3 regions of the Bradyrhizobium sp. BWC-3-1 genome follow, and region 1 is predicted to be linked to each of the others. Evidence: predicted binding sites of a transcription regulator. Region 1 holds the regulator's gene; each other region holds the start of a gene.

Region 1 (4,075 bases):
CCAAGGTGACCGTGCGTAACCTGAACTTCTATTACGGCGAGCACCATGCGCTGAAGAACATCAACCTGACGCTCGGCGCCAACCGCGTTACGGCGTTCATCGGTCCGTCGGGCTGCGGCAAGTCGACCCTGCTGCGCATCTTCAACCGGATGTACGACCTCTATCCCGGCCAGCGCGCCACCGGTCAGCTCATGCTCGATCAGACCAACATTCTCGACCCCAGGCTGGACCTCAATTTGCTGCGCGCCCGCGTCGGCATGGTGTTCCAGAAGCCGACGCCGTTCCCGATGACGATCTACGAGAACATCGCGTTCGGCATCCGTCTCTATGAGAAGATCTCGAAGTCCGAGATGGACGGCCGCGTCGAGAAGGCGCTGCGCGGCGGCGCGCTGTGGAACGAGGTCAAGGACAAGCTCAACGCCTCCGGCCTGTCGCTCTCCGGCGGCCAGCAGCAGCGCCTCTGCATCGCCCGCACCGTCGCGGTGAGGCCCGAGGTGATTCTGTTCGACGAACCCTGTTCGGCGCTCGACCCGATCTCGACCGCCAAGGTCGAGGAGCTGATCCAGGAGCTGTCCGAGGATTACACGATTGCGATCGTCACCCACAACATGCAGCAGGCGGCGCGCGTCTCCGACAAGACCGCCTTCATGTATCTCGGCGAGCTGATAGAGTTCGACGACACCAGCAAGATCTTCACGTCGCCGTCCGATCGGCGCACGCAGGATTACATCACCGGCCGGTTCGGCTAGGAGACGCGACATGGGTTCTGAACATACCGCAAAGGCCTTCGACACCGACCTCCAGGAACTCACTCGCCTGGTCGCCGAGATGGGCGGCATCGCCGAGCGCATGATCGTCGAGTCCGTCGACGCGCTGATCCGCCGCGACGTCCCGCTCGGCCAGCGCGTCGTCGCCATCGACACCGAGCTCGACGCGCTGCAGAAGCGCATCGAGGAGCGTGCGGTGCTCACCATCGCCCGCCGCCAGCCGATGGCGGTCGATCTGCGCGAGATCGTCGGCGCCATGCGCGTCGCGACCGATCTCGAGCGCATCGGCGACCTCGCCAAGAACATGGGCAAGCGGGTTGCGGCGCTGGAGACGGACTTCCATCCGCTCAAGCTGTTCCGCGGCCTCGAGCACATGACCGACCTCGTGCAGCAGCAGGTCAAGTCGGTGCTGGACGCCTATGCCGCGCATGATTTGCCGGCGGCGATGGCGGTGTGGAAGGGCGACGAGGAAGTCGACGCCATCTGCACCTCGCTGTTCCGCGAACTCCTCACCTACATGATGGAGGATCCGCGCAATATCTCGTTCTGCATCCATTTGATGTTCTGCGCCAAGAACATCGAGCGGATCGGCGACCACGCCACCAATATCGCCGAGACCGTGTTCTACATGATCGAGGGCCAGGCGATCACCGACAAGCGGCCGAAGGGCGACATGACGACCTTTGCCAACACGGTACCGAACACCTGAAGATTTAAGGAGCGACGACCCGATGGGCGCACGCATTATGGTGGTTGAGGACGAGGAAGCCCTGACCGAGCTTCTCCGCTACAACCTCGAAGGCGACGGCTATGACGTCGAGACGGTGATGCGCGGCGACGACGCCGACACCCGCCTCAAGGAGCACATCCCCGATCTGATCGTGCTCGACTGGATGCTGCCGGGCCTGTCAGGCATCGAATTGTGTCGGCGGCTTCGCACCCGTCCCGAGACCAAGCAGCTCCCGATCATCATGCTCACCGCGCGCGGCGAGGAGAGCGAGCGGGTGCGGGGTCTTGCGACCGGCGCCGACGATTACATCGTCAAGCCGTTCTCGGTGCCGGAGCTGCTGGCGCGCGTGAAAGGCCTGCTGCGGCGCGCGAGCCCGGAGCGCCTCGCCACCGTCCTTGCTTTTGGCGACATCGAGCTCGACCGTGACAAGCGCCGCGTGGCGCGCTCGGGCCGGCCGATCGATCTCGGTCCGACCGAATATCGCCTGCTGGAGTTCTTCCTGGAGCACCCGGGACGGGTGTTCTCGCGCGAACAGCTGCTCGACAGCGTCTGGGGCCGCGACATCTATATCGACGAGCGCACCGTCGACGTGCATATCGGCCGCCTGCGCAAGCTGCTCAATCTCGGCCGCGAGCAGGACCCGATCCGCACCGTCCGCGGCGCCGGCTACGCGCTGGATGATCGGTTTGCCAAGGCAGAGCAGGTGTAGGGTTGCAGGCTTGTTTGTTGGCGAGCTGTCCCTGCATTCTCAGCCGTCGTCCCGGACAAGCGAGCGAAGCGAGCGCTGATCCGGGCCCATAACCACCGAACGTGGTTTGGCGAAGACTCGGAGTGACCCCTTCCGCACGATTATTGCGTGCTCGGAGTATGGGTCCCGGCCCCCTGTGCGCAATTGCGCACTAGGCCGGGACGACACTGAAATTGTTGAACTGTCTTCGCGTGACGACTAACGGGGACCCGGCTTTACCGGTGCGCGGCGCCGATCCGACGCCGGCTGGTACGCAACGCGCGAGTGCTGAGCGCAATAGGGCAGTCCGGACAGCGCCCTTCCACCGCAGAAGAAGAAGTCCGGGCTCGAGGGATCGCCGACCGGCCAGTGGCAGGTCGCCTCGTTCAATTCCAGCAGCGACAGCCGCTGGCTCATCGGCACCACGTTGTCATAGGTGACCGGATCCGGCTCAGCCTCCACCTCGAAGGCCTGCGCCAGCGCGGTGTTGCCGCGCGAGATCGGGCGGCTCACCCGCATCATGTGCTGCGCGGGGCGCGCCTTGCGCGGCCGCGGCGCTGCCGATGATGGGCTCTTGGCGCGGCCCGAAAGGCCGAGCCTGTGCACTTTGCCGATCACGGCATTGCGGGTCACATTGCCGAGCTCCGCCGCGATCTGGCTGGCCGAAAGTCCGGCCTCCCAGAGCTTTTTCAGCTGCTCGACGCGATCATCGGACCAGGTCAAAACCGTCATTGCACCCTTTCCCTCGCTGCGCGCCAGCCATCCTGGGGCCTCGCAGCGAATGCCTAAGCCTTCAAAAACCCGTGCCGCCAGAATCCCTTAAGGCTCGCCGGGCGCGTCTTGAACGCCCGAACGTTTACGCCGGTACATAAGGACTTAAAGATCAGAACCACTGCACGAGATGTCGTATCTGACAATCCAAACGCTACAATATGGCGTGACTCCCGCGCAAGAGTCCGCCGACTCGCTTCCACATGTTCCGTGGCCAAATCCCGCAAAATCGGCACCGCAAGACTACGGATTCAGCGTTTCGCGAGGCTTTCCGGGCGGCATTGACACCCGTTTCACCAGGCCTAAGATAGTCGCACGTGCCGCCCTCAAGAGGCGGCACGTTTCGTTTTCCGGGCCGGTCGATGGTGCGTTGCGCAATGCACGCTCACTCCGTCCGCAACATTCAAGTGACCATCATGACTAACAGCGCAGCGCCGCATTTGCTCCCCGTTTTCGCCAGGTCCGACCTTGGTTTCGAGCGTGGCGAAGGCTGCTGGCTGATCGCGACCAATGGCGAGCGCTATCTCGATTTCACCTCCGGGGTGGCGGTGAATGCGCTCGGCCATGCCCATCCGGCGCTGGTCGCGGCGTTGCAGGAGCAGGCCACCAAGCTCTGGCACATGTCGAACCTGTTCCAGAGCCCGGACGGCGAAAAGCTCGCCGCGCGCCTGTGCAATGAAAGCTTCGCGGACTTCGTGTTCTTCTGCAATTCCGGCGCCGAAGCGCTGGAATGCGTGATCAAGGTCGTGCGCCGTTATCACGCCGCAAAGGGTCATCCCGACCGCTATCGCATGATCACCTTCGAAGGCGCCTTCCATGGCCGCACGCTGGCGACGCTGGCCGCAACGGGATCGGCAAAATATCTCGAAGGTTTCGGCCCTCCGATGGAGGGCTTCGACCAGGTTGCGCATGGCGATCTCGATGCCGTGAAAAAGGCAATCGGTCCGCAGACCGCCGGCATCCTGATCGAGCCGATCCAGGGCGAGGGCGGTGTGCGTTCGGCAACGCCCGCCTTCCTGAGGGCGTTGCGCCAGCTCTGCGACGAGAAGGGTCTGTTGCTCGCCTTCGACGAGGTGCAGA
Region 2 (4,075 bases), 1.1 Mb from region 1:
CGCGTGCCCTGCCGGCGAATGTCGCGCAGGCCGCAACAAGCTCGACCTCGCGCCTGTCGGACGCCAGCGCCATCGGCGCCTTCAGCGTGGCGTGAAAGCCGTATTTGCGGGGATCGGCGGTGACATCACGCCAGTCCGGCGCGAGACGCGATGCGTCGGCGGGAAACGGCAGCTCGTTGCCGGTATAGGCATCGTAGCCGAGCAACTCCGCGCCGAAGCGGGTGAGCGCGCTGTCGCTGCCTGCGGCAAAATAGATCGCGTAGCGGGGGAAACTCGTCATCGTCCGAGCATAGCGGGTTTATGCCGCGGCGACAGCTTGGCGCGGGGTAGCTGGCATGCCAAGCAACCGCGTCGCCTCGGTGAGATGCACGAGCTTGCCGCCTGATATCACGGCGATCAGCCGCGGCCGCAGCGGCATGCTGTCGTCGACCAGCAGAATGTCCGCGCGCCGGCCTTCCGCGAGCACGCCGCGATCTGCAAGACCGGTCGCGCGCGCGGGCGCGGCGGAGACCAGATTCCAGGCCTCGGTCAGCGGCAGCACGCCATCGGCGGCGAGCCGGAACGCAGCGAGCAGCTGCGCGGGATAGTAGTAGTCCGAGGCCAGAACCGAGCAGAGCCCTTTGGCGATCATGTCGGATGCCCTGGTCCAGCCCGTGTGGCTGCCTCCGCGCACGACGTTCGGCGCGCCGTAGACGATGGCGTCACCGTGGCTTGCTGCCGCCCGCGCTGTCTCCTCGTTGATCGGAAACTCCGCAATCGCCACGCCCATGGCGCGAAAGCCTTCGCGCATCGCGGGCGTCGCATCATCGTGCGAGAGCATCCGCACGTCGGCGGCGCGGGCCGTCGCGGCCAGCCGTGACACGGAAGCCGGCACATCCGCGGCGCGGGACATTATGTGTCCGACCAGCCGGTCGAATTCCTCGCTCGACAGGCCGGTGCGCTCCACCATGCGATTGCGCTTGCGCGGCTTGGCCATGTCCCCAACCGTGCCGTCCATGTGGTCGTTGAAGGCGAACAGGTCGACGCGGCCCTCAGTGAGCCATTGGCTGATCTCGGTTTCGGCGTCGAGATTGTAGGTCTCGTGGCGCAGGTGAAAGCGGGTGTCGGCGGCGAATTGCGGGCGCTGCCGTTCGATCGCCTCCATCAGGCTGCGCGCATTGCCGGCTCTGCGCAGGCCCGGCTCCCACGAACAGGTCGTGGCGTGAAAAACCGTGGTGATGCCGTTGCTGATCGCCTGGCGGTCGCTGTCGGCGAGCGCGACGTCGATCGGGAAATCGACCCCGGCGCGCGGCATCATCTGTCGCTCGAAGGCATCGCCATGCAGATCGACGATGCCCGGCAGGACCAGCAGATCGCGCGCGTTGATCGCCAGCCGCGCCCGGCTGCGCGAGGCATTGATCTCTGCGATGTCCGTTCCGGACACGAGAAGCGACGTTTCGGCGAACTCGGAGCCGATCAGGGCCCGCCCGCCCTCGAGGAATATGTCTGTCACGCGACCGCGCTTCGTTTGCTGGCAGAAGAGGGTGCCCCTGCTTCGTATGCCGTGAGGAAATCCTCAATCCCGAGCTTGCGGAAATTGGGCAGGGCTTCACGCAACTTGTCGTGATCCCAGTCCCACCAAGCGAGCCTCGCAAGCCGCCCCGCAACCTCTTCCGAGAACCGCCGGCGAACGATGCGCGCCGGATTGCCGGCAACGATGGTGTAGGCCGGCACGTCCTTGGTGACGATGGCGCCGGCCGCGATCACCGCGCCGGTGCCGACGTTGCGGCCCGGCAGCACGATCGCGCCATGGCCGATCCAGACGTCATGGCCGATATGGACGTGATGCTGGCGCCGCCAGTCGAAGAACTCGGTGTCGTCGCTCCCGCCTTCGAAATAGGCGCTCGAACGATAGGTGAAATGCGCCTGCGTGGCGCGGTGCATCGGGTGATTGCCCGGATTGATCCGCGTCATCGCCGCGATCGAGCAGAATTTTCCGATGGTGGTGTAGGTGATCTGGGCGTCGTTCACGACATAGGAGTAATCGCCCATCGTCACTTCGTGCAGCATCGTGCGGGCGCCGACCTCTGTGTAGGCCCCAAGCCTGGTGTCGTGCAGCTTCGCCGAGGAATCGACAGTCGGCTGGAGCGAAAGAGCTTTGGCGGCCATGTTGTATCCGAACGAGAGGGCGAGTGTTTCTCTTCGAGCGGCTTGATGACAATGTCATGACGGCGCGATGACAGGGGATGAACAGGGGATGAGGTGTGTAGGATCGCCGCATCGCAACGTCCGTGTCACACAAGTGTCAAGCGCCGGCGTTAGCGGTGGGTCCCAGCTACTCTGGAGCCCTGCATGCTGGTGGTTGAAGGTCTGACGTGTCGCTTCGGCGTGAAAGCCGCGGTGGACGACGCCTCGTTTCAAGTCTCTCCCGGCGGCTTCGTCGGCGTGATCGGACGGTCCGGCGCCGGCAAGTCGACCCTGCTGCGGACCATCAACCGTCTCGCGACCCCTTCGCAGGGTCGCATCCTGTTCGACGGTCTCGACGTCACCGCGCTACGCGGCAAGGAGCTGCGGCAGTGGCGGGCGCGCTCGGCGATGATCTTTCAGCAGTTCAATCTGGTCGGCCGGCTCGATGCTCTCACCAACGTTCTTATGGGACGGCTCGCGACGATGCCGGCCTGGCGCTCGCTGTCGCAGAGCTGGCCCGAGCAGGACAAGGCGCTGGCGATGTCCGCGCTCGAGCAGTTCGACATCGCCCCACTCGCAGCCCAGCGCGCCGACCAGCTCTCCGGCGGCCAGCAGCAGCGTGTCGCGATCGCCCGCGCGCTGGTGCAGCAGCCCGACATCATCCTTGCCGACGAGCCGATCGCCTCGCTCGATCCGCGCAACACCAAGATCGTGATGGATGCGCTTTTGCGCATCAACAAGCATTTCGGCATCACCGTGCTCTGCAATCTGCATTCGCTCGACCTGGCGCGCAGCTATTGCGACCGCCTGATCGGCATGGCGCAGGGTCGCGTGGTGTTCGACGGCGCGCCGGCCGAGTTGACCGAGCACGTTGCGCGCGAGCTCTACGATCTCGAAGCCGCCGAAGTCATGGGCGGCACGCCTGCACCGGTGCGACAGGGCATTCCGGCGCTTGGAACGGCGGCCGCCGCCTGAGCTGCGCCGCATCAGGACTTACCAATTTTGCGTCAACCGACCTCAACCAATGAAGAGGCTATCATGATTACTCGCAGATTGATTCTCGCCGGCGCCGCCGCGCTCGCGTTGACGACTTCGGCCTCCGCCGAAGACTGGAAAGCCAAATATCCCGAGCTGACCTTCGCGGTCATTCCGGCGGAAAACGCCTCGGGCGTGACCGAGCGCTGGGCGCCGTTCATGAGCTATCTCTCCAGGGAATTGGGCGTGAAAGTCACGCTGCGCATCGCCAACGACTACGCTGCCGTGATCGAAGGCCAGCGTGCCGGCAACATCCACATCGCGAGCTATGGCTCGGCTTCGTTCGCTCGCGCCCGCCTGACCGGCGTCAAGACCGACGCCTTCGCCAACGACATCAACTCCGACGGCTCCACCGGTTATTACTCGGTGTTCTTCGTCAAGGCGAGCAGCCCCTACAAGAGCATCGATCAGCTCAAGGGCAAGAACCTCGGCCTGGTCGATCCGAACTCGACCTCCGGCAACAACGTGCCGCGCTTCGAGCTCGACAAGATGGGCATCGCGGACGCCGACACCTATTTCAGCAAGGTCGTCTTCACCGGCAGCCATGAGAACGCGATCCTGGCACTGGCGCAGGGCACCGTCGACGTCGCCGCCAACCAGTGGACCAGCGACGACGATTCGACATTGGCGCAGATGTTGACCAAGGGCATGCTGAAGAATGCCGACGGCTCGGCGATGAAAAAGGACGATTTCCGCATCATCCACAAGTCGGCGCCGATCATCAACGGTCCGTATGCCTACAATTCCGACCTGCCGGAAGAGGCCAAGGCCGCCATCGCGAAGGCGTTCTTCGACGCGCCGGCCAAGGACAAGGCTGCCTTCGACCGCCTACAGGACGGCCAGAAGAAAGGTTTTCATCCCGCGACCAGCAAGG
Region 3 (4,075 bases), 3.2 Mb from region 1:
GCCGGGCATCTCGGCCGTCTCGCCACCGATCAGGGCGCAGCCGGATTCGCGGCAGCCTTCGGCGACACCGGCGACGATCGACGCGGTCGCCTCCGGATCGAGCTTCCCGCAGGCAAAATAGTCGAGGAAGAACAGCGGCTCGGCGCCCTGCACCACGAGGTCGTTGACACTCATGGCGACGAGGTCGATGCCGATCCCGCCATGCAGGCCGGTCTCGATCGCGATCTTGACCTTGGTGCCGACGCCATCGGTCGCGGCCACCAGGATGGGATCCTTGAAACCGGCCGCCTTGAGATCGAACAGGCCGCCGAATCCGCCGATTTCGGCGTCGGCGCCGGGCCGTGCGGTGGCGCGCACCATCGGCTTGATCAGGTCGACCAAGCGGTTGCCCGCATCGATATCGACGCCTGAATCGGCGTAAGTGAGGCCGTTTTTGCGGTCGGTCATGCCCGATTTCCAGTGGGTTTGCGGCTGGTTACGTCGAATTCCGGGGACGCGCAATGGCTCGCATGGCGCGCCGCCGTATACTATGTAGAGATATCAACCGGTTCAGCCTCCAAAGGGCCGAATTCGAGGTCAGGCCGGGTGCCGGGAAGCGCCGTGTGAGTATACCGAACATCATTACTTTGGGCCGCATCATGCTGGTCCCGATCATCGTCTGGGCCATCGTGTCGAGCCAAATGGAGGTGGCGTTCGCCGTATTCCTGATCGCCGGTATCAGCGACGCGGTCGACGGCTTCCTTGCCAAGCGTTTCAACATGACGAGCGAGCTCGGCGCCTTGCTCGACCCGCTCGCCGACAAGGCGCTGCTGGTCTCGATCTACATGGCGCTCGGCATCTGGGGCGCGATTCCGCGCTGGATCGTCATCCTGGTGGTCTCGCGCGACATCATGATCGTCGCCGCCGTGATCATATCGTGGCTGTTCGACCGACCTGTGGAGATGAAGCCCTCAAAGGTATCCAAGCTCAACACTGTGGCCCAAGTGGCGTTCGCGGCGCTGGTGCTGGCCGCCCTCGCCTTCGGCTTCAAACCCGGTCCTTATGATATAATCCTGATGGGCCTCGTCACGGTCTTCACGCTCTCCTCCGTGTCGCTCTATCTTGTCGAATGGTTGCGGCACATGAGCACGATCGAGGCCAAGTGAGTTGGGAGCGGCCCCGTAAAAGGCCAACTCCCGCTCGATGAGGTCGCATCTCGTCAAACGAAGCCGGCACGCCGGCACGGAGCAAAGCAAGCGTGCCAGGCCGCGTTCATCCCCGACAGTTGGCGTTTTCGCTTCCGCATGCGGAGAGCCTGAGCCGGGACAATTTCCTCGAAGGCCCCGTCAACGCCGCCGGTCTTGCCCTCATCGACGCCTGGCCGGAATGGCCGAACCGAATCATGTGGCTGGCCGGCCCGGAAGGAAGCGGCAAGAGCCATCTCGCCGCGATCTGGGCCGAGGCTTCAGGCGCCCGCTCGACCACGGCCAATGGGCTGACCGCCGAGGCCGTCCCGGCTGCGCTCGCCACCGGCGCGCTGGTGGTCGAGGATCCCAAAGCCAGGGAATTCGACGAGCGCGCCCTGTTCCATCTGATGAATCTGGCCCGCGAGGACGGCGCCTACGTCCTCTTCACCGGACGCGAGGTGCCCGCGTCTCTCGAGATCGAGCTCGCCGACCTGCGCTCGCGGCTCCGCGCCGTCCCCGTTGTCTCGCTGCTGCCGCCCGACGACCAGCTCTTCCGCGGCCTGATCGTCAAGTTCTGCGCCGACCGCCAGCTCGCGGTGGACGAGAGCGTGGTCAGCTACCTCGCCACTCGCCTGGAGCGGTCCTCGGCCGCCGCCCGACGGGCTGTGGACCTGCTGGACAGCGAGGCCTTGCGCCTCGGCCGCCCCGTCACCCGGGCCCTGGCGGCCGAGCTGCTCCGGGATGTCTGACCAAGGCGGGTTGACGCGGCCGGGCGGCGGAACATCAATGTCATCGAAACGTCATCGCTCTAACACATGCTCCCGCGGGTTTTGCGCGTAAGTCGCAAATTGGGGCGAACTGGATGGACCGACTTCTGATGGATTCTGCGCAAGCTGTTGAAGTTAAAGAAAAAGCCCCGGAAGCCGAAGGCCCGCCGGCGATCGCATCGAGCCCCGAGCGGTTCATCAATCGCGAGCTTTCCTGGCTGCACTTCAACCGCCGCGTCCTGGAGGAATCGGTCAATCCCAGCCACCCCATGCTGGAGAGGGTGCGATTCCTGTCGATTTCAGCGAATAACCTCGACGAGTTCTTCATGGTCCGCGTCGCCGGCATCAAGGCCCAGGTGCGCGAGGGTATTGCTGAGCGCAGCCCCGACGGTCTGACCCCGTCCGAGCAGCTCGCGCTCATCAACCGGACCGTCTCGCAGCTTGCCTCCGACCAGCAGGCAATCTGGCGCGACCTGCGCGGCACGCTCGCCGACGAGGGTATCGTGCTGGTCGAGGGCAAGGAGGTCACCAAGGCGGAACGAACCTGGGTCGAGGACTACTTCCTCAGCAACGTGTTCCCGCTGCTGACGCCGCTCGCGATCGACCCGGCCCACCCCTTCCCGTTCATTCCGAGCCTCGGCTTCACCATCGCGCTCCAGCTCACGCGCGCCGCCGACGGCAAGCAGATGAACGCGCTGATCCGCATGCCCGGCAAGATCGACCGCTTCATCCGTCTGCCGGCTGACGGCAAGGTCGTCCGGCTGATCTCGCTGGAGCAGGCCACCGCGCTGTTCATCAACCGCCTGTTCCCCGGCTACAATCTTCACGGCCAGGGCGCCTTCCGCGTCCTCCGCGACTCCGAACTCGAAATCGAGGAAGAGGCCGAGGATCTCGTCCGCCTGTTCGAGACCGCGCTGAAGCGCCGCCGCCGCGGTTCGGTGATCCGACTCGAGATCGACGCCAAGATGCCGGAGCAGCTGCGCAGTTTCGTGCAGCACGCGCTGTCGACCGCCGACGACGAGGTGTTCCTGGTCGATGGCGTGCTCGCCATGAACGAGCTCTCGCAGCTCACCCGCCTTGACCGGCCCGATCTCGAATTCACCCCTTACGTGCCGCGCCATCCCGAGCGCGTGCGCGAGCAAGGCGGCGACATCTTCGCTGCGATCCGGCAGAAGGACCTCGTCGTCCATCACCCCTACGAATCCTTCGACGTCGTGGTGCAGTTTCTCCAGCAGGCGACGCGCGACCCCGACGTCGTCGCCATCAAGCAGACGCTCTACCGCACCTCCAGCAACTCGCCGATCGTGCGCGCGCTCGTGGAAGCCGCCGAAGCCGGCAAATCCGTCACCGCGCTGATCGAGCTGAAGGCCCGCTTCGACGAGGAGGCCAACATCCGCTGGGCGCGCGACCTCGAACGCGCCGGCGTGCAGGTCGTCTACGGCTTCCTCGAACTGAAGACCCACGCGAAACTCTCGATGGTGGTGCGGCGCGAGGGCGGCAGCCTCACGACCTACGTCCACACCGGCACCGGCAATTACCACCCGGTGACCGCGCGCATCTACACCGACCTCTCCTACTTCACCTCGGAGCCGACCATCGGCCGCGACGCCGCGCGCGTGTTCAACTTCATCACCGGCTACGCTGCGCCGAGCGATCTGGAAAAGATGGCGGTGTCTCCGCTGACCTTGCGCAAGCGCATCATCGAGCACATCCAGGGCGAGACCGCGCATGCACGGCACGGCCGGCCTGCTGCGATCTGGATGAAAATGAACGCGCTGGTCGACCCCGATATCATCGACGCGCTCTACGAGGCCTCCCAGGCCGGCGTGCAGGTCGAGCTCGTGGTGCGCGGTATCTGCTGCCTCAGGCCCGGTATTCCCGGCCTGTCGGAGAACATCCGCGTCAAGTCGATCATCGGACGATTCCTCGAACACGGCCGAATTTACTGCTTCGGCATGGGCCAGGGCCTGCCGAGCGCAAAAGCGGCTGTGTATATCTCCTCAGCCGACATGATGCCGCGCAACCTCGACCGCCGCGTCGAGGTGCTGTGTCCGCTGCAGAATCCCACGGTGCATCAGCAGGTTCTCGAACAGATCATGGTCGCGAATCTCAAGGACAATGAACAGAGCTGGCAATTGTTGC

Evidence for each region. The regulator PhoB, encoded in region 1, activates phosphate uptake and scavenging genes when phosphate is short. The targets are predictions, from matches to a motif close to TGTCATNNANCTGTCAT.
Region 2: phnC (phosphonate ABC transporter ATP-binding protein) is a predicted target of PhoB. The motif match lies at 2,205-2,221, and genes of this name have one in related genera.
Region 3: RX329_RS25565 (RNA degradosome polyphosphate kinase) is a predicted target of PhoB. The motif match lies at 1,954-1,970, and genes of this name have one in related genera.

Annotation. Positions count from the first base shown of each region.
Region 1 covers NZ_CP136625.1:8,463,339-8,467,413, reverse strand. The annotation lists gene pstB (phosphate ABC transporter ATP-binding protein PstB) at 1-749, shown strand, start outside; gene phoU (phosphate signaling complex protein PhoU) at 760-1,476, shown strand; gene phoB (phosphate regulon transcriptional regulator PhoB) at 1,499-2,206, shown strand; gene RX329_RS40470 (GcrA family cell cycle regulator) at 2,444-2,956, opposite strand; gene RX329_RS40465 (aspartate aminotransferase family protein) at 3,412-4,075, shown strand, end outside.
Region 2 covers NZ_CP136625.1:746,126-750,200, forward strand. The annotation lists gene RX329_RS03570 (DUF1045 domain-containing protein) at 1-280, opposite strand, end outside; gene RX329_RS03575 (alpha-D-ribose 1-methylphosphonate 5-triphosphate diphosphatase) at 299-1,492, opposite strand; gene RX329_RS03580 (chloramphenicol acetyltransferase) at 1,489-2,148, opposite strand; gene phnC (phosphonate ABC transporter ATP-binding protein) at 2,332-3,141, shown strand; gene phnD (phosphonate ABC transporter substrate-binding protein) at 3,205-4,075, shown strand, end outside.
Region 3 covers NZ_CP136625.1:5,237,016-5,241,090, forward strand. The annotation lists gene purM (phosphoribosylformylglycinamidine cyclo-ligase) at 1-447, opposite strand, end outside; gene RX329_RS25555 (CDP-alcohol phosphatidyltransferase family protein) at 603-1,145, shown strand; gene RX329_RS25560 (DnaA ATPase domain-containing protein) at 1,238-1,915, shown strand; gene RX329_RS25565 (RNA degradosome polyphosphate kinase) at 2,044-4,075, shown strand, end outside.